Regions from separate parts of the Streptomyces glycanivorans genome, predicted to be linked through region 3. Evidence: riboswitches for the same ligand, from Rfam matches in the RefSeq annotation. Region 3 holds a riboswitch; each other region holds the start of a gene.

Region 1 (5,584 bases), 7.2 Mb from region 3:
GGCCGAACGCTTCGTCGCGCTGAGCGACGTCGTCAAGGCCAGCGACGAGGACCTGCGGTGGCTGTATCCGCAGGAGGCACCGCAGGCGGCTGCCGAGCGGTGGCTGCGTTCCGGGCCGGCGGTCGTCCTGCTGACCGAGGGTGCCGCCGGTGCGACGGCGTTCCTGCCGGGCTCGGCGGTGAGCACCGGCGCGCCGCCCGTCCGGATCGCGGACACGGTGGGAGCGGGCGACGCCTTCATGTCCGGTGCCCTGCACGCGCTGGCTTCGTACGGACTGCTCGGAGCGGAGGGCCGCGCGGGGCTGCGCTCCCTGGACACCACCGTCCTCGGCGACGTGCTGCGCCATGCCGTCGCCTCGGCCGCCGTGACCGTCGCGCGTGCGGGCGCCCTGCCTCCCGACCGGGAGGAGCTGGACGCCGCCCTGGCGGGTGGGTCCGTCCCCGAGCGGTAGTCGCGTGCAGGGTGTCCTCGCCCGTACCCCGGTCGTTTATTTCGTTATGACCGTGACCCTTACCGACACCGCCCCACCGTCCACGACCGACCAGCTGACCGGTGTCCTCCTCGGCCCGGAGTACCGCCGCGAACACGGCTTCTGGCAGCGGCTGATCAGTACAGAACCGTTCCGCCGCCCCGCCGGCGGAACGCCGGAGGAGCGGCTGGAGCTCGCCTACGAACGGCTGCGGATCCTCAACCGGGCCCTCGACAGCGGAGCACGGCTCGCCGCCGACCCACGGGCGCTGGCCGCCCTGCACGCCTGGCTCGGCCCGGTGGACCCCGCACTGACCACCGTGGCGGGCATCCACTACAACCTCTTCCTCGGCAGCCTCCTCGATCACGACGGCGTCGGCAGCCGCGACCTGTCGGACTACCTGACGATGCGGCGCATCGGCACCTTCCTCTGCACGGAGGTGGCGCACGGCAACAACGCGACGGCCATGGAGACCACCGCGACGTACGACCGTGAACGGGACGGCTTCGTCCTGCACACACCGAACGCGGGCGCGCAGAAGTTCATGCCCAACACCAGCCCCGCGGGCGGAGCCAAGACCGGACTGGTCGCGGCGCGGCTGGCGGCCGACGGCGCGGACCACGGGGTGCGCCTCTTCCTGGTGCCGCTCACCGACGGTGAACAGGCGCTCCCGGGGGTCCGGGTGCGTCGGCTGCCCGCCCGCATGGGCAGCCCGGTGGACCACTGCCTGACCTCGTTCGACCGGCTGTTCGTGGCGCGGGACGCCCTGCTGGGATCCGGTGAGGAGGGAGAGGCCGAGGGGGAGTTCAGGACGGAACCGGGGGACCGGCGCCGGCGTTTCCTGACCTCGATCGGGCGGGTCACCCCCGGCCGGATCGCCATGAGCGCCTGCGCGGCCGGATCGGCCCGCGCGACCCTCGCGGTGGCCGTGCGCTACGGCGGCCACCGGCTGATCTCCGGCAGCCGCGGCGCGCCGCCCGTGCCGGTCAACGCCCACCGGACCCACCACGGGCCGCTCGCCTCGGCCATGGCCACCGTCTTCGCCATGACCCTGCTGTACCGCAGGGCGCAGGAGCGGTGGGAATCGTGTACGGACGACGAGAGCCGGGCCGAAGCGGGGACCCTCGTCGATGTCGCCAAGGCGTGGATCACCTGGCGGGCCCGCGACGTCATCGTGGAGAGCCGTGAACGCTGCGGCGCCCAGGCACTGCTCGAGAACAACGGCATGACCGAACTCGTCACGGGAGTGGAAGGGGCCATCACCGCGGAGGGCGACAACATCGCCCTCTACACCAAGGCGGCCGCCGACATGATCTTCGCCGCGGAGCCCGGCGGAGCGGACACCCCGGCCCCGCACACCGGTGACCTGACAGACCCGCGCTTCCTCGGGGCGCTCCTCGCCTCGGTCCAGGGCATCTGGTTCGCCCGGGCCAGGGAACGCGTGCTGCTGGCGTCCGAGGCCGACGCCCTCGGACGCTGGAACGCGGCCTCGGGCCACGCGCTGCGCGGGGTCGAGGCCTATGCGTACCGGGAGGCCGCCGCGGCCTACGCCGAGGAACGCGCCGCACTGCCCGAAGGAGCCGCGAAGGACCGGCTGAGCGAGCTCGAGCGCCTGTTCGCCGTCGAGTGGGTGGCCCGCAACAGCGGTGATCTGCTGGCCGCCGGTCTCCTGAGCGGCGATCAGGTCGAGGCCCTGGCGCGGTACGCCGAGGAACTGATCACCGCCGTCGCCGCGCACGCACCGCAGCTGGCCGACTCCTTCGCCCTGCCCGAGGCGCTGCTGGCCGACTGGCCGATCGCCGGCCCCGGCTACGCCGACGCGTACGACGACCCCGAGGGCCCGTGGAACACCGGCGCGGCGGACGCCCGGTGAGCGCCCCGCGTACGGAACAGGCGATGGGACGCCGGCTCGGCGAGCGCCTGGAGATCCTGGGACTGCGTGCCGTCCTGCTGGCCTACTGGGGCACGACGTCCGTGCTCGCCCGCTGTGGCGGGAAGCCGCAGAGCGACGGCGGCGAATCGGTTCACCCCAAGCGCTGACCCGCCCGACGGCCGTCACCGGTACGGAAGGGAGCGGTCCGCGCCCGCCGACCGGCGACGGCCCAGGAGGCCGGCGACACGCCGCGTGATAGCTTGCAGGCGCCAGTCACACTCCACGTGGAGTCAGGGAATCCGGTGCGAATCCGGAGCTGACGCGCAGCGGTGAGGGGGACGGGCGGGGCCACAGCCACTGGGACACCCTCGGGTGCACCGGGAAGGCGCTCCGTCCGGACGAACCCGAGTCCGAAGACCTGCTGGCACCCGCTTCCGGACCGGGAGCGGAACACTGTAGCGGGCTCCGCGCTTGAGCCCAGAGACGCCGAGGGACTCGTGCCGCCCATAGCCAGCACCGTACGCCGAACCGCCCTGCTCATCACGGGACTTGTCCTCCTGACCGCCTGCGGCGGGGGCGGTAGCACGTCCGACGGCCCGGCGCGTGAGAGCTCCGCCGACGGCTTCCCAGTGACCCTGGAGAACTGTGGTCGCACGGTGACCGTCGACGCGGCCCCGCAGCACGCCGTCTCCCTCAACCAGGGGTCGACGGAGATCCTGCTCTCCCTGGGCCTCGCCGACCGGCTCGCCGGTACCGCGACCTGGACGGACCCGGTGATGAAGGGACTGGAGAAGGACGAAGCCGCGGTGCCCCGCATCGCGGAGAACCAGCCCTCCTCCGAGAAGGTCCTCGCGGAGGAACCCGACTTCGTCAGCGCGTCCTTCGAATCCACCCTCGGCAAGGGCGGTGTGGCGTCCCGCGACCAGTTCGAGAAGCTGGGCGTACCGACGTACCTCTCACCCACCGACTGCGCGGGCAAGGACAACGCGGGCAGCAGCGACGGCTCGCGCACCGCGCCACTGACCATGGACGGCGTCTACGGCGAAGTGCGTGACCTGGCCAAGGTGTTCGGCGTCCCGGAGCGGGGCGAGAAGCTGATCAGCAGTCTCCGGGAACGGATCGACGAGGCGACCGCCGAGGTCGACGCCTCCGACGCCACCCTGCTCTACTGGTTCGCCAACGCCGAGGCCCCCTACCTGGCGGGCTGCTGCGGCGCTCCCGGCATCATCACCGAGGAGCTCGGCGCGAAGAACGTCTTCGACGACACGCACGAGGAATGGCCCCAGATCAACTGGGAGACCGTCGCCGACCGCGACCCCGACGTCCTGGTGATCGGTGACCTGACCCGCAAGTCGCAGACGGCCGAGAGCGCGAAGAAGAAGATCGAGTTCCTGGAGTCCAACCCCGCCACGAAGAACCTGGACGCCGTCCGCCACAAGCGGTACGTCCTGCTCAGCGGCCAGGCCATGAACCCGACCATCCGGACCGTGGAAGGTGTCGAGCGCGTCGCGGCGGGGCTGCGCTCGTTCGGGCTCGCGGGGTGACGAGGACCGAACCCGCCGCGGACCCGGAGACGGGGGTGACGAGGACCGGACCCGCCCCGGACGCGCAGGTGCACTCGCCTCCTCCGGCGGGGACCGTCTCCGGAGCACGGATCCTGCGCGACGGTCTCCTGTGGAGCGCCGGGATCGCCCTGCTGCTCCTGTCCGTCGCGGTGGCCGTCACGATTGGCCCCGCCCGGATCTCCGTCCCGGACGTCTGGTCCGTCGTGGCCTCGCACCTCGGCCTGGGCGAAGGACGGCTGACGCCGATCCGGGACGGCATCATCTGGAACCTGCGCATGCCCCGCACCCTGCTCGCCGCGGTGTGCGGGGCCGGACTCGCGGTGTGCGGCACCGTGATGCAGTCGCTGCTGCGTAACCCGCTCGCCGACCCCTTCGTCCTCGGCGTCTCCTCGGGCGCGTCCACCGGGGCGGTCGTGGTCGTCGTCCTGGGCGTCGGCGGGGGAGCGGTGTCGATCTCCGGCGGTGCCTTCGTCGGGGCCCTGTGCTCGTTCGCCCTCGTGCTGCTGCTCAGCCACACACTGGGCGGGTCCACGGACCGCGTCGTGCTCTCCGGGGTCGCGGCCATGCAGCTTTTTTCCGCGCTCACCTCGTTCGTCGTGATGACCGCCGCCGACGCCGAACAGACCCGGGGCGTGCTCTTCTGGCTCCTCGGCTCGCTGAGCGGCGTCGGATGGGGCGACGTGTGGACGTGCTCCGCCGTGCTGGCCGTGACCCTGCTGATCTGCCTCGGCCACGCCCGTACCCTCGACGCGTTCGCCTTCGGCCAGGACGCCGCGGCCGCCCTCGGCGTGCACGTGGCCCGCACCAGGATCGTGCTGCTCTGCGCGACGGCGCTGCTGACCGCCGCCCTCGTCAGCTCGGCGGGCGCGATCGGGTTCGTCGGTCTCGTCCTGCCGCACGCCGCCCGGGCGCTGACCGGCTCGGGACACCGGAGACTGCTGCCGGTGACCGCGCTCGCCGGCGCGGTGTTCCTGGTCTGGGTCGACACCCTGGCCAGGACCGTCCTCGACCCCCAGGAGGTCCCGGTCGGGGTGGTCACCTCCCTCATCGGTGTGCCCGTGTTCGTCCTGATCCTCCACCGCACCCGGAGAAGCGCATGACCCCCGACAAGCGCGGGACAGGCACCCCGGGCGACGGCCTGCGGGCCGAACGGATCACCCGGGAGGCCGGCGGGCGGATCGTCCTCGACGGGGTGAGCATCGCGCCGCCGTCCGGCGCCACGGTCGGCCTCCTGGGACCGAACGGCTCCGGCAAGACCACCCTGCTGCGGGTGATGGCCGGCGTCCTCACCCCCGGGTCGGGAGTCGTGACCCTCGACGGGCGCACGCTCGCCGAGACCGGACGGCGGGCCGTGGCCCGACGTGTGGCCGTCGTCGACCAGCACGCGGACACCCTGGTCGACCTGAGCGTCCTGGACGTCGTACGGCTCGGCCGCATCCCGCACCGGCGCGCCTGGTCCGCGTCCGGCCCCGAGGACGAGGCCGCCGTGCACGAGGCCTTGGCGCGCACCGGACTCGCCGGCCGCGCCACGCAGTCCTGGCACACCCTGTCCGGGGGTGAGCGCCAGCGGGTCCAGATCGCCCGGGCCCTCGCCCAGCAGCCGCGGGAACTCCTGCTGGACGAACCCACCAACCATCTGGACATCCAGCACCAGCTGGAGCTGCTGTCCCTGGTCGC
Region 2 (5,584 bases), 3.4 Mb from region 3:
CACCTGTGTGCTGCTGCTCGGGCACGCTCACTCCTCCTCGCTGGCGATCGCGTTGAGGGCGGCGGCGGCGATGGCGCTGCCCCCACGCCTGCCCCGGACGACGAGGTGCTCCAGCCCGGACGGGTGGGAGGCCAGGGCCTCCTTGGACTCGGCGGCCCCGATGAAGCCGACGGGCACACCGATGACGGCGGCGGGGCGCGGGGCGCCCTCCTCGATCATCTCCAGCAGCCGGAAGAGCGCGGTGGGCGCGTTGCCGACGGCGACGACCGCGCCCTCCATCCGGTCCCGCCACAGCTCCAGGGCTGCCGCGCTGCGCGTGGTGCCCAGCTCCGCGGCCAGTCCTGGAACGGCCGGGTCGGACAGGGTGCAGATCACCTCGTTGTCCGCCGGCAGCCGCTTGCGGGTGACACCGCTGGCGACCATCGCCACGTCGCACAGGATCGGCGCGCCGGAGCGCAGGGCCGCGCGGGCGTCGGCCACCACGTTCGGCGAGAAGGCGAGATCGCGTACGAGGTCGACCATGCCGCAGGCGTGGATCATGCGGACGGCGACCTGGCTCACGTCGGCGGGCAGCCCTGCCAGATCCGCCTCCGCGCGGATGGTGGCGAAGGACTGGCGGTAGATCGCCGGTCCGTCCTTCTCGTACTGATGCACAGTGCTGTCGCTTTCTTCGTCTTTCTCGCCGAACAGGTCGGAGAGGGGCCGAACAGGGGGTCGTGCGTGGTGGTCAGGTGCGTGCGCCCCGGGCCGCCGCCACGGCGGCGGCCAGCGCCGCCGGGTCGTCCCGTACCGTCGCCGCCGTGGTGACGAGGTCCCCCCGGACGTGGGAGATCCGGTGTCCTCGGGGGGTGGCGACCACGTCGATCCACTCCCCGTGCGGATGGCCGCAGCGGCGTTCGCAGCCCGACCAGTACACAGGGAGATGCCCGGCCGGTCCGACGGCGGCCCCCGCCTCGGCCCGCACATCGGCCAGCGACTTCGCGCAGCCGGGCCGGCCGATGCAGGCGCCCACCCCGGCCCACGGGGAGCCGGGCCCGGTGATCAGGCCGGCCTCGGCGAGGCCCGCCGACAGGCCCTCCGACAGGCCGGGGCCGATGCCGGTGACGACGATGCCGCGCCACGGGGTGAGGCGCAGTTCCCCCGCGCCCGACAGCAACAGCCGCCACTGGGCCGGGGCCAGCCGTCCCAGCGGTACACCGACGGACAGGGCGGACTCGCGGTGGCCGCCCACGACGGGGCCGTGGGCAGGCGGCAGGACTTCGAGGGGGCGGGGGCGGTGGTCCGCCGTGACGGTGGTGCCCGTCTGCCGCAGCCGGCGGACGACCTCGGCGGGCAGTGCCGCGGCGTCGGCGTCCGGCAGGTCCTTCACCCGCCAGGCGCCGGTCCCCCGGGCGGAGTCGAGGAAGGCTTCCGCGGCGGTCAGCGCGGCCCGGGGGCCGTCGTCGGCGTGCACGCGGAGGACCTCGTCGCCGTGCCCGACGCGCAGCAGGGCATCGCCGTCGTGTCCCAACAGGGTGAGGTCCGCTCCGAGGGCGTCAACATCGCCGCGGCCGTCGTCGAGCGCGAACAGGAAACGTCCTGAGAGCGCCGTCGCGCCCGGGCTACCGCACAGGAGACGGTCGAGGCCGGTCAGCCAGGGTCCGACGTCGACGGAACCGAGGCCGTCGAGCCCGGACAGCGGGGACGCGACGATGTTGCGCACGCGTTCATGCCGTGCGGAGGGGAGCAGCCCGGCCTCGTCCAGCAGTCCGGCCAGCTCGGCACCGCAGTCCGGTGCGAGCCCGCGCAGCTGCACGTTGCCGCGGGAGGTGAGATGCAGCTCACCGTCACCGAGGCGCTCGGCGGCCTGCCCCAGCGCCTCTGCCTGGCGGGGTGTCAGCACCCCGCCGGGTATGCGGATCCGCGCCAGCGCACCGTCGTCCGCCCGGTGCAGGCGCAGCGCGCCGGGGCAGGCGTCACCGCTGCTCCGGGCACACGCGTCGCCCGGAGAACGGGACGGAAGGGGGGATGCGGACATGGCGGCGAGCATACCGACCGTGACCGTGGTGGACCCCTGCGGTCACTGTGACCTACGGGACAGCCGCCGCCGTCGCGGCCAGGGCGGGGGGCCGTCTGGTCAGGACCCCCCTCCCCCCGCCTACTATGCCTAGCGGCGGTCCGTTCGGTCCGCCATCGCCGTACGGCGACATGGGAGGAAGCCCGGTGAGATTCCGGCGCGGTCCCGCCACTGTGAGCCCGGCCCCGGCCGGGCGAGTCAGGAACTCCCTTTCCCAGGCTCTCGGTCCCGTCCGAGCAGCCGATCCGACACTGCCCGGGGCGTGGACACCCCGAGGAGGGCTGACGCCGCATGATCCTGCTCCTGTCGACGTCCGACACCGACCTGCTGAGCGCCCGTGCCGCGCAGGGACCGGTCAGCTACCGCTACGCCAACCCCTCCCGGCTCTCCCTCGACGACCTCCCGCAGCTGCTGGAGGGGACCGACCTGGTCGTCGTACGCCTCCTCGGTGGTGTCCGCGCGTGGCAGGAGGGGCTGGACCAGGTACTGGCCACCGGCAGGCCCGTCGTCGTACTGACAGGTGAACAGGCCCCCGACGCACAGCTGATGGCGGCGTCGACCGTGCCCGTCGGCATCGCCGCCGAGGCGCACGCCTACCTCGCGCACGGCGGCCCCGCCAACCTGGAGCAGCTGGCCCGCTTCCTCTCCGACACCGTGCTGCTCACCGGCCACGGCTTCGAGCCGCCCGCCCCGGCGCCCGCCTGGGGCCCGTTGGAGCGGACCGCCCGGGACGTCACCGGCCCGACCGTCGCGGTGCTCTACTACCGCGCCCACCACATGAGCGGGAACACCGCGTTCGTCGAGGCGCTCTGCGCGGCCGTGGAGGACGCGGGCGCCCGCCCCCTCCCGCTGTACGTAGCCTCGCTCCGGTCGCCCGAACCGGAGCTCATCGACGAACTCCGTGCCGCGGACGTCATAGTGACCACCGTCCTCGCGGCGGGCGGCACCAAGCCCGCGACCGCGTCGGCCGGCGGGGACGACGAGTCCTGGGACGCGGGTGCCCTCACCGGCCTCGACGTCCCGGTGCTCCAGGCGCTCTGCCTCACCAGCCCGCGCGCCGCCTGGGAGGAGAACGACGAGGGCGTCTCCCCGCTGGACGCGGCCACCCAGATCGCCGTGCCGGAGTTCGACGGGCGTCTGATCACCGTGCCGTTCTCCTTCAAGGAGATCGACGAGGACGGCCTGCCGGCGTACGTCGCCGACCCCGAGCGGGCTGCCCGCGTCGCCGGGATCGCCGTACGCCACGCGCGGCTCCGCCACATCCCGGCCGCCGAGAAGCGGATCGCGCTGGTCCTGTCGGCCTACCCGACCAAGCACTCCCGCATCGGCAACGCGGTCGGCCTCGACACCCCAGCCAGCGCCGTCGCCCTGCTGCGCAGGCTCCGTGAGGAGGGCTACGACTTCGGCCCCGAGGAGGAGATCCCGGGCCTGGTCTCGGGCGACGGCGACGAGCTGATCTACGCGCTCATCGAGGCGGGCGGCCACGACCAGGAGTGGCTCACCGAGGAGCAGCTGGCCCGCAACCCGGTCAGGATCCCCGCCGCCGACTACCGCCGCTGGTTCGCCACGCTGCCCGCCGAGCTGCGCGAGGCCGTGGAGGAGCACTGGGGCCCGGCACCCGGCGAGATGTTCGTCGACCGGTCCCGCAACCCCGAGGGCGACATCGTGCTCGCGGCCCTGCGCCGCGGCAATCTGCTCATCCTCATCCAGCCGCCGCGCGGCTTCGGTGAGAACCCGATCGCGATCTACCACGACCCGGACCTGCCGCCCTCGCACCACTACCTGGCGGCGTACCGCTGGATCGCCGCGTCCGCCGACGACAACGGCTTCGGCGCGGACGCGATGATCCACCTCGGCAAGCACGGCAACCTGGAGTGGCTGCCCGGGAAGAACGCCGGTCTCTCCGCCGCCTGCGGCCCCGACGCCGCGCTGGGGGACCTGCCGCTGGTCTACCCGTTCCTGGTCAACGACCCGGGCGAGGGCACCCAGGCCAAGCGCCGGGTGCACGCGACGCTGGTCGACCACCTCGTGCCGCCGATGGCACGCGCCGACAGCTACGGCGACATCGCCCGCCTCGAACAACTCCTGGACGAGCACGCCCAGATCGCCGCGATGGACCCGGCCAAGCTCCCGGCCGTACGCGCCCAGATCTGGACCCTCATCCAGGCGGCGAAGCTCGACCACGACCTGGGCCTGGAGGACCGGCCCGAGGACGAGGGCTTCGACGAGTTCATCATGCATCTCGACGGCTGGCTCTGTGAGATCAAGGACGTCCAGATCCGCGACGGTCTGCACGTCCTGGGCGGCGCCCCCGCCGGCAAGGACCGCGTGAACCTGGTCCTCGCCGTCCTGCGCGCCCGTCAGATCTGGGGCGGCACGGCCTCGCTGCCCGGTCTGCGCGAGGCGCTCGGACTGGACGAGTCGGCGGCCACCCGCACCGCGGCCGACGAGACCGAGGAGAAGGCCCGCGCCCTCGTCCAGGCCATGGACGACGCGGACTGGGACCCGGCGGCCGTCGCCGGTGTCGCCGCGGGCCACCCCCAGGCCGTCGCCGACATCCTCGACTTCGCCGCCCGCGAGGTCGTGCCCCGCCTCGCCGCCACGACCGACGAGCTCGACCACGCGGTCCACGCGCTGAACGGCGGCTTCGTCCCCGCGGGCCCGTCCGGGTCCCCGCTGCGCGGCCTGGTCAACGTCCTGCCGACCGGCCGCAACTTCTACTCCGTCGACCCGAAGGCGGTCCCCTCCCGGCTCGCCTGGGAGACCGGCCAGGCCCTCGCCGACTCGCTCCTGGAGCGGTACCGCGCCGACAACGGCGACTGGCCCACCTCCGTCGGCCTGTCCCTGTGGGGCACCAGCGCGATGCGCACCGCGGGCGACGACATCGCCGAGGCGTTCGCCCTGCTCGGCGTCCGCCCCGTCTGGGACGACGCCTCGCGCCGGGTCACGGGCCTGGAGGCGATCCCGTACGAGGAACTCGGTCGCCCGCGCATCGACGTCACGCTGCGTATCTCCGGCTTCTTCCGCGACGCCTTCCCGCACACCATCGGCCTGCTCGACGACGCCGTACGCCTGGCGGCCTCGCTCGACGAGCCGGCCGAGCGGAACTTCGTACGCGCCCACACCCAGGCCGATCTCGCCGAACACGGCGACGAGCGGCGTGCCACCACCCGGATCTTCGGCTCCCGGCCCGGTACGTACGGCGCCGGGCTGCTTCAGCTCATCGACTCACGTGACTGGCGCACCGACGCCGACCTCGCCGAGGTGTACACGGTGTGGGGCGGCTACGCCTACGGTCGTGAGCTGGACGGTCGCCCGGCGCGGGACGAGATGGAGACCGCGTACAAGCGGATCGCGGTGGCGGCGAAGAACACCGACACCCGTGAGCACGACATCGCGGACTCGGACGACTACTTCCAGTACCACGGCGGCATGGTCGCGACCGTGCGCGCGCTGAAGGGCACCGCCCCCGAGGCGTACATCGGGGACTCGACCCGTCCGGAGACGGTCCGTACGCGCACCCTGGTC
Region 3 (5,584 bases):
TCTGCGCGGCACGCAAGACGGACGGCAGCCTCATCACCGTCGCCGGGGTGGAACACGCCACGCTCGACGCTCAGGGCCTCATCAGCCATCTCCGTAACGAGTTCACCCGCCTCCCCGGCTGAGCCGGCCGGGGGCTGTCCGGTCGGCGGCTCCTCCAGGAATGGGACGTGCCCCAAGGTCGCCCCGCCCACGGGATGCGCGGGGCGCGCCGGTGCGACCCTTGTGTGACCCATCGATAATCGATAGATTCCCATCGTTGCTCGATGGGAGATGGAGACATGGGGAAGCTGACCGTGCGCGCGCTGCGCGCCGTGCTGGTGGTGGTGCTCGCCGGCACCCTGTTCGTACAGGCATTGATGCTGTGGGCGTCGGTCAGCGGGAACGACCCCGAGGACGGGTCGCTCCCGCTGACCGCGCTGCGCGTGATCACGGTCCTGGGCATCGGAACGGCTCAGGTCGCCGTGGTCTGTGTATGGCGACTGGTCACGATGGTGCGACGCGGAACCGTGTTCTCCCACGCCGCCTTCCGGTACGTGGACGTCATCATCGGCGCGATCGTCGCGGCTGCCCTCGTGTGGTTCGCGGTCACGGCACTGAACGCTCCCAGCCAGCGCGACGACCCGGGCGTCACCCTCATCATGGGCGGGGTCGGCATGGCCGTCCTGGGGGTCGCGCTCATCGTGCTCGTGCTGCGGACGCTGCTCGCCCAGGCCGTCGCCCGTGACGTCGAAGCGACTCGGATGCAGGCCGAGTTGGACGAGGTGATCTGATGCCGATCGCCGTCGACATCGATGTGATGCTGGCCAGGCGGAAGATGTCGGTGGGCGAACTCGCGGACCGCGTGGGAATCACGCCCGCCAACCTGGCGGTGCTCAAGAACGGCCGCGCCAAGGCGGTGCGCTTCGCGACGCTCGCCGCGCTCTGCGAGGTGCTCGAGTGCCAGCCGGGCGACCTGCTCCGCTGGGAGGCCGAGGACGCGGCGGGCGGATGACTGGACGAGCGTGCCTGCGCACCGCGACGCGACCGGGACGTCGCGGCCGCGTACTCCGAGCGGCGCCGACAGCACGGCAGGGGCGGCGGGCACCCCGGCCGGGTTCCCGAGGCAGTGGTGGAAGGCCCCCGGGCCCATAACGATCTAAGTATCCACGCGTGCGCGACCGAGTATGCGCACTCAACGCACAACACCCCTCCGGCGGCAGGGTGGTGGCAGACCGAACCACTGGAGAGGATCCACCACATGTCCCGGAGAACGAACCGCCCCGCCACCCGCCTCCGGCCCGGAAGGGCGCGCGTCGTCGCCGCTGCTCTCACCGGTGTTGTCGCCGTCGTGGCACTGACCGGATGCGCCGGCTTCGAGTACCGGGAGGACGTCTGCAACGGCGGCGAGTACCCCGTCCTGTCCGTGGGCGGAACCGGCTCCGCCTGTGTCCGGGACGCCGAGGAGCCTCCCGCGGGATACGTGCGTTATCCGGAGGGCAAGGTGCCGCAGCAGGTCGACGACAAGTGGGACGTGTACTGGGACACCCACACGCTCGACAAGGACGGAAACACCGTCGCCGCCCCGGACGCGGGCTGACCGGGGAGGCTCCCCCGGTCTGCCTCCTGTGATTCAGCCCGGGGGAACCTCACCGGGCTGAATCACAGGAGGCAGACCGACCCGCATGCCGTCCGCACCGCCCGCAGCGGCACGGACGGGCGGAAACGGCCCGGTGGCCCGTACGTGCGCTGGGCGCACCAAGGCAGACGGTGACAGCATGGGAGGCGCGGGGAACGAACAGCGTGAGGAGCAGCCATGCCTACCCGCCCGTCCGACGCCACGCAGGATCCGAGGACGGTCGTGGGTGTGGACGGGTCGGAGCGTGCCACGTCCGCCGCCCTTTGGGGCGCGGCGGACGCCGAGGCACATCGTCGGAGCCTGCTGCTCGTGCACGCCGCCGACCTCGACCGACTGGACCGGTTCGCGTCGTTCGAGACGTCGGAACATCTGCGGGACGCGGGCAACTCGGTCCTGACGACGGCGGCGGAAGAGATCCGGAAGCGGTTCCCCGAGCTCGAGGTCGGCGTCAAGCTGAGCCGCAGGAAGCCGATCCCGGCTCTCCACGCGTCCGTCCGGCCCGGCAGCACGATCGTCGTCGGCAGCAGGGGCACCGGCGGATTCGGTCCCCTTCTTCTCGGGTCGACCGGTCTGGAGGTCGTCATCGGCAGTCCCGCTCCCGTCGTGGTCGTGCGTGGTGAGCCCGAACGCGAGAACGCGCCGGTCACGGCTGCTGTGCGCGACGAGCACGATGTCCGGTGGCTGGTGCGTGCCGGACGGGAGGCACTGGCCCGCGAGCGCGCACTGCGGCTGGTGAACGTGCACAGTCTGTTTGCCCGGTTCGACGGGACCGCGCGGGACGAAACCGGGCGGGCCGCGGATCGCGGCGAAAAGCTCATGGCCGACCTGGCCTCCGGAATCCGGGAGAGCGCCCCCGGTCTCGCCGTGGAGACCGAGGTGGTCGAGGCGCGGTCAGCCGCGTCCGCACTCGTCGAGGCGAGCCGGCACGCGGATCTCCTGGTCATGGGAAGCCATGAGCGGCGCGGTGTCTCCGTGCTGGGACTGGGTCATGTGGTGCACGCCCTCCTGCACCACTCCCGATGTCCGGTCGAGATCGTGCCGTACCGGCGTGACGACGAGAGCGGGGTCGTGGAGGAAGGGCTCAGGGACGACGAGGGCTGACGGCCGGCGCTGAATCGCATCCTTCGGACAGGGCCGCCTCGGGGCGGACCCCGTGGAGCGTGTCACGGAGGCGCCCGTCCCCGCCCGGCGGGCGGACCGACGCCGTGGCGTGCCGACAGGCAGCACCGGACCGGGCCCGCTTGTCATGTTCCCCCACCTGCGACTACTGTCGCCTCGCCTTGGTGAACGGGAAATCCGGTGTGATGCCGGTGCGGCCCTCGCCACTGTGATCGGGAAGTCCGGCTCCGGCCCTCGCGGGCAGCCACTGGGTCCTTGTGACCCGGGAAGGCGGAGTTCGGGCGGTGTTACCCGTAAGCCAGGAGACCGGCCAAGGCACTTCAACCATCCACGAGGTGCTGGAGAGGGTCTGCTGAGCCATGCACATAGCCGAGGGTTTTCTGCCTCCGGCGCACGCGATCGCCTGGGGTGTCGCGTCCGCGCCGTTCGTCGTCCACGGAGTCCGGTCACTTTCGCGTGAGGTCAGGGAGAACCCTGAGAGCACGCTGCTCCTGGGGGCCTCCGGGGCCTTCACGTTCGTCCTTTCCGCTTTGAAGATCCCCTCCGTGACGGGAAGTTGTTCTCACCCCACGGGTACGGGGCTGGGGGCCATCCTGTTCCGTCCGCCCATCATGGCGGTCCTGGGCACCATCACCCTGCTGTTCCAGGCCCTGCTGCTCGCCCACGGCGGTCTGACCACGCTGGGAGCCAACGTCTTCTCGATGGCGATCGTCGGCCCCTGGGCCGGATACGCGGTCTTCAGGCTGCTGCGCCGGTACGACGTGCCGCTGATGGTGGCGGTGTTCTTCGCTGCGTTCGTCGCCGACCTGTCCACCTACTGCGTCACCAGCGTGCAGCTGGCACTCGCCTTCCCGGACCCGGGCAGCGGGTTCATGGGCGCGCTCGGCAAGTTCGGCTCCATCTTCGCGGTCACCCAGATCCCGCTCGCCGTGAGCGAGGGTCTCCTGACCGTGCTGGTGATGCGGCTTCTCGTGCAGTCCAGCAAGGGTGACCTGACCCGGCTCGGCGTCTTCCTCGCAGGGAAGCGCGCCCGCACGGAGAAGGCCGAGACCGAGGCGGTGGCCCGATGAACAAGAACACGAGGATAAACGCTCTTCTCCTGTTCGTGGTGGCCGCGCTGGCCGTCCTGCCGCTGGCCCTCGGTCTCGGCGACGGCGAGGAGGAACCGTTCGTGGGCGCCGACGCGCAGGCCGAGACGGCGATCACCGAGATCGATCCCGATTACGAACCCTGGTTCTCGCCGCTGTACGAACCGCCGTCCGGGGAGATCGAGTCGGCCCTGTTCGCCCTTCAGGCGGCGCTCGGGGCAGGCGTCCTCGCCTACTACTTCGGCCTGCGGCGTGGGCGCCGGCAGGGCGAGCTCCGTGCGACCGCGGGGCAGGACAGAGGGGGCGCCGACGGCGGTGCCGGGGAGTCGAAGGCCCGGAAGGCCTGAGCCCCCATGCTGCCGATCGACGCGGCGGCGCACAGCAGTCGCTGGCGCCGCCGCCATCCCGTGGACAAGGCCGTGCTCGGTCTGGGGCTCACGGTGCTGGCCATCTCGACTCCGCCCTGGCCAGGTGCGGTCCTGGTCCTCGTCGCCGCCCTGGCGGTGCTGCTGGGTCCTGCCGGCGTGACCGCCCGTCACCTGTGGCGGGCGTACCGGGTGCCTCTGGGTTTCTGCGTCACCGGGGCGGCCACGCTCCTCGTGCAGGTCGGCGGGCCGGAAGGGCTCGTCGCTCTCGACCCCGGGGGGCCACAGCGCGCAGGTGAGCTGCTGCTGCGCACCTCGGCCGCGTCCCTCGGGGTGCTGCTGTTCGCCTTCACCACCCCGATGTCCGACCTGTTGCCCCGCCTGGTCAGGGCGGGGGTGCCCGCGCCGGTGGTGGACGTCGCCCTGGTGACGTACCGCATGAGTTTCCTTCTCCTCGATTCGGTGCGCCGGATCAGGGAGGCGCAGGCGGCCCGGCTCGGCCACACCACCCGGGCCGCGACCTGGCGGTCACTGGCGGGGCTCGGAGCCACCGCGTTCGTCAGGGCGTTCGACCGTGCGGCGCGGCTCCAGACGGGGCTTGCGGGGCGCGGTTACGACGGAACCCTGCGCGTCCTGGTGCCCGAGGCCCGCGTCTCCGTCCGGTTCGTGGCGCTGAGCGTCCTCCTGCTCGCGGTCCTCACCATCCTGACCTTCGTCCTGGAAAGGCCGCTGTCATGAGCGGATCCGTGCTCCTCGCCCTGCGGGGCGCGTCCTTCGCGTACGAGGACGGTCCCGCCGTGCTCAGCGGCCTCGACTTCGAGGCACGCGAGGGGCGTGCGCTCGCCCTCCTCGGCCGCAACGGCAGTGGAAAGACCACGCTGATGCGGCTTCTCAGCGGCGGACTGCGCCCACGTGAGGGGCAGTTGACGGTCGAGGGGCGCCCCGTCACCTACGACCGGAAGGGGCTGACCCGGCTGCGCACCACCGTCCAGCTGGTGGTGCAGGACCCGGACGACCAGTTGTTCGCCGCGTCCGTCTCCCAGGACGTGTCGTTCGGGCCGCTGAACCTCGGGCTGACCGACACCGAGGTGCGTGCCCGCGTGGACGAGGCGCTCGCCGCCCTCGACATCACCGCCCTGGCGGACCGGCCCACCCATCTCCTCTCCTACGGGCAGCGGAAGCGGACCGCCATCGCCGGCGCGGTCGCGATGCGGCCCCGTGTGCTGATCCTCGACGAGCCGACAGCCGGCCTCGATCCGGACGGCCAGGAGCGACTGCTCGACACGCTCGGCTCGCTCCGGGACAGCGGAACCACCGTCATGATGGCCACCCACGACGTCGATCTCGCTCTGCGCTGGGCCGACGATGCCGCACTCCTCACCCCGGCCGGCGTCCGG
Region 4 (5,584 bases), 2.3 Mb from region 3:
GCAATTCGATGGTGAGTGGCAGTCCTGCCACTGATGAAATCCCGGCGCGCGGACGACAGTAGAGCCATGAACACATTCCTGAGCTACCTGGCCATAGCCGCACTTTTCGCCCTCGTCCTGCTGCCTGCGCTCGCCGGCCTCGCACGGGAACGCAGGATCGACCGCGAACTGCGGGACGCGCAACGGCGCAGAGGGGAGACACCCTCCGGAACGGCGGGCGCCGCACAGCCGGTCACGGCCGCACGGCGCCCGTACGTCGGGTCCTGGGCCAGGACCTAGAAGTCGTCGTCGAAGCCGACGGACCCCTCCACGGCCACCTGGTAGGCGGAGGGGCGGCGCTCGAAGAAGTTCGTCAGCTCCTGCACCCCCTGGAGCTCCATGAACGAGAACGGGTTCTCGGAACCGTAGAGCGCGGGGAAGCCGAGCCGGGTCAGCCGCTGGTCGGCCACACACTCCAGGTACTGGCGCATCGACTCGGTGTTCATGCCGGGCAGACCGTCGCCGCACAGATCACGGCCGAACTGCAGCTCCGCCTCGACCGCTTCCTTCAGCATGTCGGTGACCTGCTGCTGGAGCTCGTCGTCGAAGAGGTCCGGCTCCTCCTTGCGGACGGTGTCCACGACCTCGAAGGCGAAGTTCATGTGCATCGTCTCGTCACGGAACACCCAGTTGGTGCCCGTGGCGAGACCGTGCAGCAGCCCGCGCGAGCGGAACCAGTAGACGTACGCGAACGCGCCGTAGAAGAACAGCCCCTCGATGCAGGCGGCGAAGCAGATCAGGTTCAGCAGGAAGCGCCGGCGGTCGGCCTTCGTCTCCAGCCGCTCGATCTTCTCGACCGAGTCCATCCACCGGAAGCAGAACTGCGCCTTCTCACGGATCGAGGGGATCTCCTCGACCGCGTCGAAGGCCGCCGCACGGTCCTCCGGGTCGGGCAGGTAGGTGTCGAGCAGCGTCAGATAGAACTGGACGTGCACGGCCTCCTCGAAGAGCTGGCGCGACAGGTACAGCCGCGCCTCGGGGGAGTTGATGTGCTTGTACAGCGTCAGCACGAGGTTGTTCGAGACGATCGAGTCGCCCGTCGCGAAGAACGCGACCAGCCGGCCGATCATGTGCTGTTCGCCGGGGGAGAGCTTCGCGAGGTCGGCGACGTCCGAGTGGAGGTCGACCTCCTCGACGGTCCACGTGTTCTTGATCGCGTCCCGGTAGCGCTCGTAGAAGTCCGGGTAGCGCATGGGACGCAGGGTCAGTTCGAAGCCCGGGTCGAGCAGGTTCTTGTTCTCGGATGTGCTCATTACTGGCAGGCCTCGCAGGACTCGGGGTTTTCGAGGGAGCAGGCGATCGCGTCCGCGTCGGGCGACGACGCCTGCTGTACGGGAACGGGGGCGGCGGCGGCAGCCGTCCCGGACGCGGCGCGGGCGATCCGGGTCGCCGGGCGCGAGCGCAGGTAGTACGTCGTCTTCAGCCCCTGCTTCCAGGCGTACGCGTACATCGAGGAGAGCTTGCCGATCGTCGGCGTCTCCAGGAACAGGTTCAGCGACTGGCTCTGGTCGAGGAACGGCGTACGGGCCGCCGCCATGTCGATCAGGCCGCGCTGCGGGATCTCCCACGCCGTGCGGTACAGCGCCCGCACGTCCTCGGGGATCCAGGCGAAGCCCTGCACGGAGCCGCTCGCCTCGCGCAACGCCTCGCGGGTCCGGGCGTCCCAGACGCCGAGCTTCTTGAGCTCGTCCACCAGATAGGCGTTGACCTGGAGGAACTCACCGCTGAGCGTCTCGCGCTTGAACAGGTTGGAGACCTGCGGCTCGATGCACTCGTACACCCCGGCGATGGAGGCGATCGTCGCGGTCGGCGCGATGGCGAGCAGCAGCGAGTTGCGCATCCCGGTCCTCGCGACCCTGGCGCGCAGCGCGTCCCAGCGCTCCGGCCAGTTCAGCTCGGTGTCGTAGTGGTCGGGGTGCAGCACACCGCGCGCGGCGCGGGTCTCGGACCACGCCGGCAGCGGGCCGGACCTCTCCGCGAGGTCGCAGGAGGCCTCGTAGGCGGCGAGCATGATCCGCTCGGAGATCCTCGTGGACAGCGCGCGGGCCTCGGGGGAGTCGAAGGGCAGCCGCAGCTGGAAGAAGACGTCCTGGAGGCCCATCGCGCCCAGGCCCACCGGACGCCAGCGGGCGTTGGACCGGCCGGCCTGCTCGGTCGGGTAGAAGTTGATGTCCACGACACGGTCGAGGAAGGTCACCGCGGTGCGGACGGTGGCGTCCAGCCGCTCCCAGTCGATGGTGCCGTCCGCGACGAACGCGCCGAGGTTGACCGACCCGAGGTTGCAGACGGCCGTCTCGCCGTCGTCCGTGACCTCGAGGATCTCGGTGCAGAGGTTCGAGGAGTGGACGACCCGGCCCGGCTCGGCGGTCTGGTTCGCCGTCCGGTTGGAGGCGTCCTTGAACGTCATCCAGCCCTGGCCGGTCTGCGCGAGCGTGCGCATCATGCGCCCGTACAGCTCACGGGCCGGCATCGTCTTGCGGGCCAGCCCCTTCGCCTCGGCCGCGCGGTAGGCCGTGTCGAACTCGTCGCCCCACAGGTCCACCAGCCCGGGTACGTCGGCCGGGGAGAACAGGGACCACTCCGTGTCCGCGTCGACGCGGCGCATGAACTCGTCCGGGATCCAGTGCGCCAGGTTGAGGTTGTGCGTACGCCGCTGGTCCTCGCCGGTGTTGTCGCGCAGCTCCAGGAACTCCTCGATGTCCGCGTGCCAGGTCTCCAGGTAGACGGCGGCGGCACCCTTGCGCCGGCCTCCCTGGTTGACCGCCGCGACCGAGGCGTCGAGCGTCTTCAGGAACGGCACGATGCCGTTGGAGTGCCCGTTGGTCCCCCGGATGAGTGAACCCCGGGCGCGGACGCGGGAGTAGGAGAGCCCGATGCCGCCGGCGTGCTTGGAGAGCCTCGCCACCTGGTGGTAGCGGTCGTAGATCGAGTCGAGCTCGTCCAGCGGCGAGTCCAGCAGGTAGCAGGACGACATCTGCGGGTGGCGGGTGCCGGAGTTGAACAGGGTGGGGGAGGAGGGCAGGTAGTCGAGCCGGTTCATCAGGCCGTACAGGGCGGCCACTTCCTCCAGTGCCCGCTCGGAGGTGTCCTCCGCGAGCCCGGCGGCGACGCGCAGCATGAAGTGCTGCGGGGTCTCGATGACCTGGCGGGTGAGCGGGTGCCGCAGCAGGTACCGGCTGTGCAGTGTCCGCAGCCCGAAGTAGCCGAAGCGGTCGTCGGCGCCGTCGGCGAGCGCCCGGTCGACCAGGGCGTCGAGAGCGGCGGCGTGCAGCGTGACGAACTCGGCCGTACGGTCCGCGATCAGCCCCTCGCGATGCCCGACGGCGACCGAGGCCGAGAAGGAGACAGCACCCTGGCCGGCGGCCTCGTCCGCCACGGCCCGGGTGAGGAGCCGGGCGGCGAGCCGCGAGTAGGCCGGGTCCTCCGAGATCAGGCCGGCGGAGGCCTCGACGGCCAGCGAGCGCAGCTCCGCCTCGTCCGACCGGGCGCTGCGGCCGCGCAGCGCGGCGGCGGCGACCCGTCCGGGGTCGGTGTCGGGGAGATCGGCGGTGAGGCCGGTCAGGGTCCGCAGCAGGGCGGTCCCGGGCGCGTCGGTCGTACGGCCTTCGGATTCCGCGGCTGAAACCGGGTCGGCTGGCGCGATGGTCACTGGGGCTATCCCTCGCTCGGCTCAGGCCTGCGGGAGCGGGGCAGCCGGAACACAGGGAACCCGGGGGAGGGCAGCACGGTGCGCGCGGCGTCCACCGGCCCTCCGCGGGGCCCGGACGTCTCTGCGTCCGGTTCGGTCGAGCCGGACGCACTGTCGACAGGTCTTCGGACTCCGCGGTGCGCGAATGCACACCGATCACACCGTTGCGGGACAGTTCCGGATTCGCACCGGATTCCCCTGCGGCGACAGCGAGGTCGAGCATACATGTGGGGGCCGCCGATTGCGGCGGCCCCCACATGTAGTGTCGCGGAGAGTCAGAAGGCCAAGCGGAACGTCAGGAGGGTGAAGCCCGGGAGAGGGCTCCAGTCGCGCTCCGGGGTCCGTACGAAGCCGAGGCGGCGGTAGATCCGGTGCGCGGCCTCCATGGACGACTGGGTCGACAGGACGATCCCGGAGAGCCCCGCGGTGGCACGGGCCCGGTCGACGCAGGCCCGTACGAGCGCCTCGCCCGCACCGCGCCCGCGCGCCCGGGCGGAGACCGCCAGCATCCGGAACTCGGCTTCGTCCCGGCCGGCTATGTCGGCCCACGGGCTGCCGGGCGGGACGTAGGTGACACCGCCCAGCAGCTCGCCGTCGGCGTCCACCGCGGCCAGCACCAGGGCCTCGGCGGCGCGTCGCCCGACGGCGCGAAGCTGTTCCAGATAGGGGTCGTCGGCGCCGAAGTCCAGCAGCCCGTCGCCGAGATACGCCTGGGCGGTCATCTCGCCCAGGGCCTCGTGCTCCTCGGCGCGTACAGGTCTGATCGAGACATCCATGGGTGCCAGTCTCCCCCGGGCGGCAGGCCCGGCGCACACCCTTTCGGGGGCGGGCACGCGGCGCGTACGGGGCGGCCCGGCAGCCGTCGCCGAGCACCCCGCCCCGTACGCGTCCGTCCCGGCAGGGGGCGAACCCTGCCGGGACGGACGTCACGTCCTACACCCGTTCCAGCGGTTCGTCGTCGCCCGGCGCGCCCACCGTGGCCGGCGGGAGCTCGGCCTTGACGCCGGGGTCGCCGACGTCCGCCGTGTAGTCGGACGGCGAGGTCTCGTCCACGCCGGCCGGTGCCTTCACGGCGTTGAGGACGAAGGTCAGCACGACCACCACGATGATGTTCAGCACGATCGCGGTGAGGCCGATGTAGCCGATCTCGCCGATGCCCGGGATCTCCTTCGAGGACCCGCCGAAGTGCTTCTGGGTCGGGCTGGCGACGCCGTAGGCGGCCACCGTGCCGTAGATCATGCCGACCGCCCAGCCCGCGATCAGGGCCCAGCGGTGGAACCAGCGGGTGAACAGGCCGCCCACCAGGGCCGGCATCGTCTGGAGGATCCAGATGCCGCCCAGCAGCTGGAAGTTGATCGCGACCGTCTTGTCCATGGTGAGGACGAAGGCGAGCGCGCCGACCTTGACCAGCAGCGAGACCAGCTTGGAGACCTTGGTCTCCTGGGCCGGGGTCGCGTCGGGCTTGATGAAGTCCTTGTAGATGTTGCGGGTGAAGAGGTTCGCCGCGGCGATCGACATGATCGCGGCCGGCACCAGGGCGCCGATCCCGATCGCGGCGAAGGCCACACCCGCGAACCAGTCGGGGAACATGTTCTCGAACAGCTGGGGGATCGCGAGCTGCCCGTTGTCGACCTTGATCCCGGCGGCGATCGCCATGAACCCGAGGAGGGCCAGCAGGCCCAGCATCAGCGAGTACAGCGGCAGGATCGTGGTGTTGCGGCGGATCACCTCACGGCTGCGGCTGGAGAGCGTCGCCGTGATCGAGTGGGGATACATGAAGAGCGCGAGCGCCGAACCCAGTGCCAGGGTGGCGTAGCCCCACTGGCCCATGTCGCCCGGGACGAGGCCCGCCACGGG

Evidence for each region. Region 3 has a riboswitch for cobalamin ahead of P8A20_RS02625 (energy-coupling factor ABC transporter permease). Riboswitches for the same ligand answer to the same signal wherever they lie in the genome.
Region 1: it holds a riboswitch for cobalamin, as region 3 does, so the genes downstream of both, P8A20_RS34585 (ABC transporter substrate-binding protein) here and P8A20_RS02625 (energy-coupling factor ABC transporter permease) in region 3, are expected to answer to the same signal.
Region 2: it holds a riboswitch for cobalamin, as region 3 does, so the genes downstream of both, cobN (cobaltochelatase subunit CobN) here and P8A20_RS02625 (energy-coupling factor ABC transporter permease) in region 3, are expected to answer to the same signal.
Region 4: it holds a riboswitch for cobalamin, as region 3 does, so the genes downstream of both, P8A20_RS11985 (ribonucleoside-diphosphate reductase subunit alpha) here and P8A20_RS02625 (energy-coupling factor ABC transporter permease) in region 3, are expected to answer to the same signal.

The regions. Positions count from the first base shown of each region.
Region 1 is NZ_CP120983.1:7,816,875-7,822,458, forward strand. It holds gene P8A20_RS34575 (carbohydrate kinase family protein) at 1-451, shown strand, start outside; gene P8A20_RS34580 (acyl-CoA dehydrogenase family protein) at 498-2,342, shown strand; gene P8A20_RS38840 (hypothetical protein) at 2,339-2,509, shown strand; cobalamin riboswitch at 2,596-2,782, shown strand; gene P8A20_RS34585 (ABC transporter substrate-binding protein) at 2,840-3,886, shown strand; gene P8A20_RS34590 (FecCD family ABC transporter permease) at 3,955-5,007, shown strand; gene P8A20_RS34595 (ABC transporter ATP-binding protein) at 5,004-5,584, shown strand, end outside.
Region 2 is NZ_CP120983.1:3,950,381-3,955,964, reverse strand. It holds gene cobJ (precorrin-3B C(17)-methyltransferase) at 1-31, opposite strand, end outside; gene P8A20_RS17340 (precorrin-8X methylmutase) at 28-654, opposite strand; gene P8A20_RS17335 (ferredoxin-like domain-containing protein) at 728-2,029, opposite strand; cobalamin riboswitch at 2,137-2,283, shown strand; gene cobN (cobaltochelatase subunit CobN) at 2,348-5,584, shown strand, end outside.
Region 3 is NZ_CP120983.1:569,247-574,830, forward strand. It holds gene P8A20_RS02600 (nuclear transport factor 2 family protein) at 1-122, shown strand, start outside; gene P8A20_RS02605 (DUF2975 domain-containing protein) at 279-770, shown strand; gene P8A20_RS02610 (helix-turn-helix domain-containing protein) at 770-991, shown strand; gene P8A20_RS02615 (SCO0607 family lipoprotein) at 1,238-1,576, shown strand; gene P8A20_RS02620 (universal stress protein) at 1,793-2,716, shown strand; cobalamin riboswitch at 2,880-3,063, shown strand; gene P8A20_RS02625 (energy-coupling factor ABC transporter permease) at 3,094-3,804, shown strand; gene P8A20_RS02630 (energy-coupling factor ABC transporter substrate-binding protein) at 3,801-4,169, shown strand; gene cbiQ (cobalt ECF transporter T component CbiQ) at 4,176-4,925, shown strand; gene P8A20_RS02640 (energy-coupling factor ABC transporter ATP-binding protein) at 4,922-5,584, shown strand, end outside.
Region 4 is NZ_CP120983.1:2,831,737-2,837,320, reverse strand. It holds gene P8A20_RS11995 (hypothetical protein) at 67-279, shown strand; gene P8A20_RS11990 (ribonucleotide-diphosphate reductase subunit beta) at 276-1,292, opposite strand; gene P8A20_RS11985 (ribonucleoside-diphosphate reductase subunit alpha) at 1,292-3,688, opposite strand; cobalamin riboswitch at 3,827-3,950, opposite strand; gene P8A20_RS11980 (GNAT family N-acetyltransferase) at 4,003-4,503, opposite strand; gene mctP (monocarboxylate uptake permease MctP) at 4,661-5,584, opposite strand, start outside.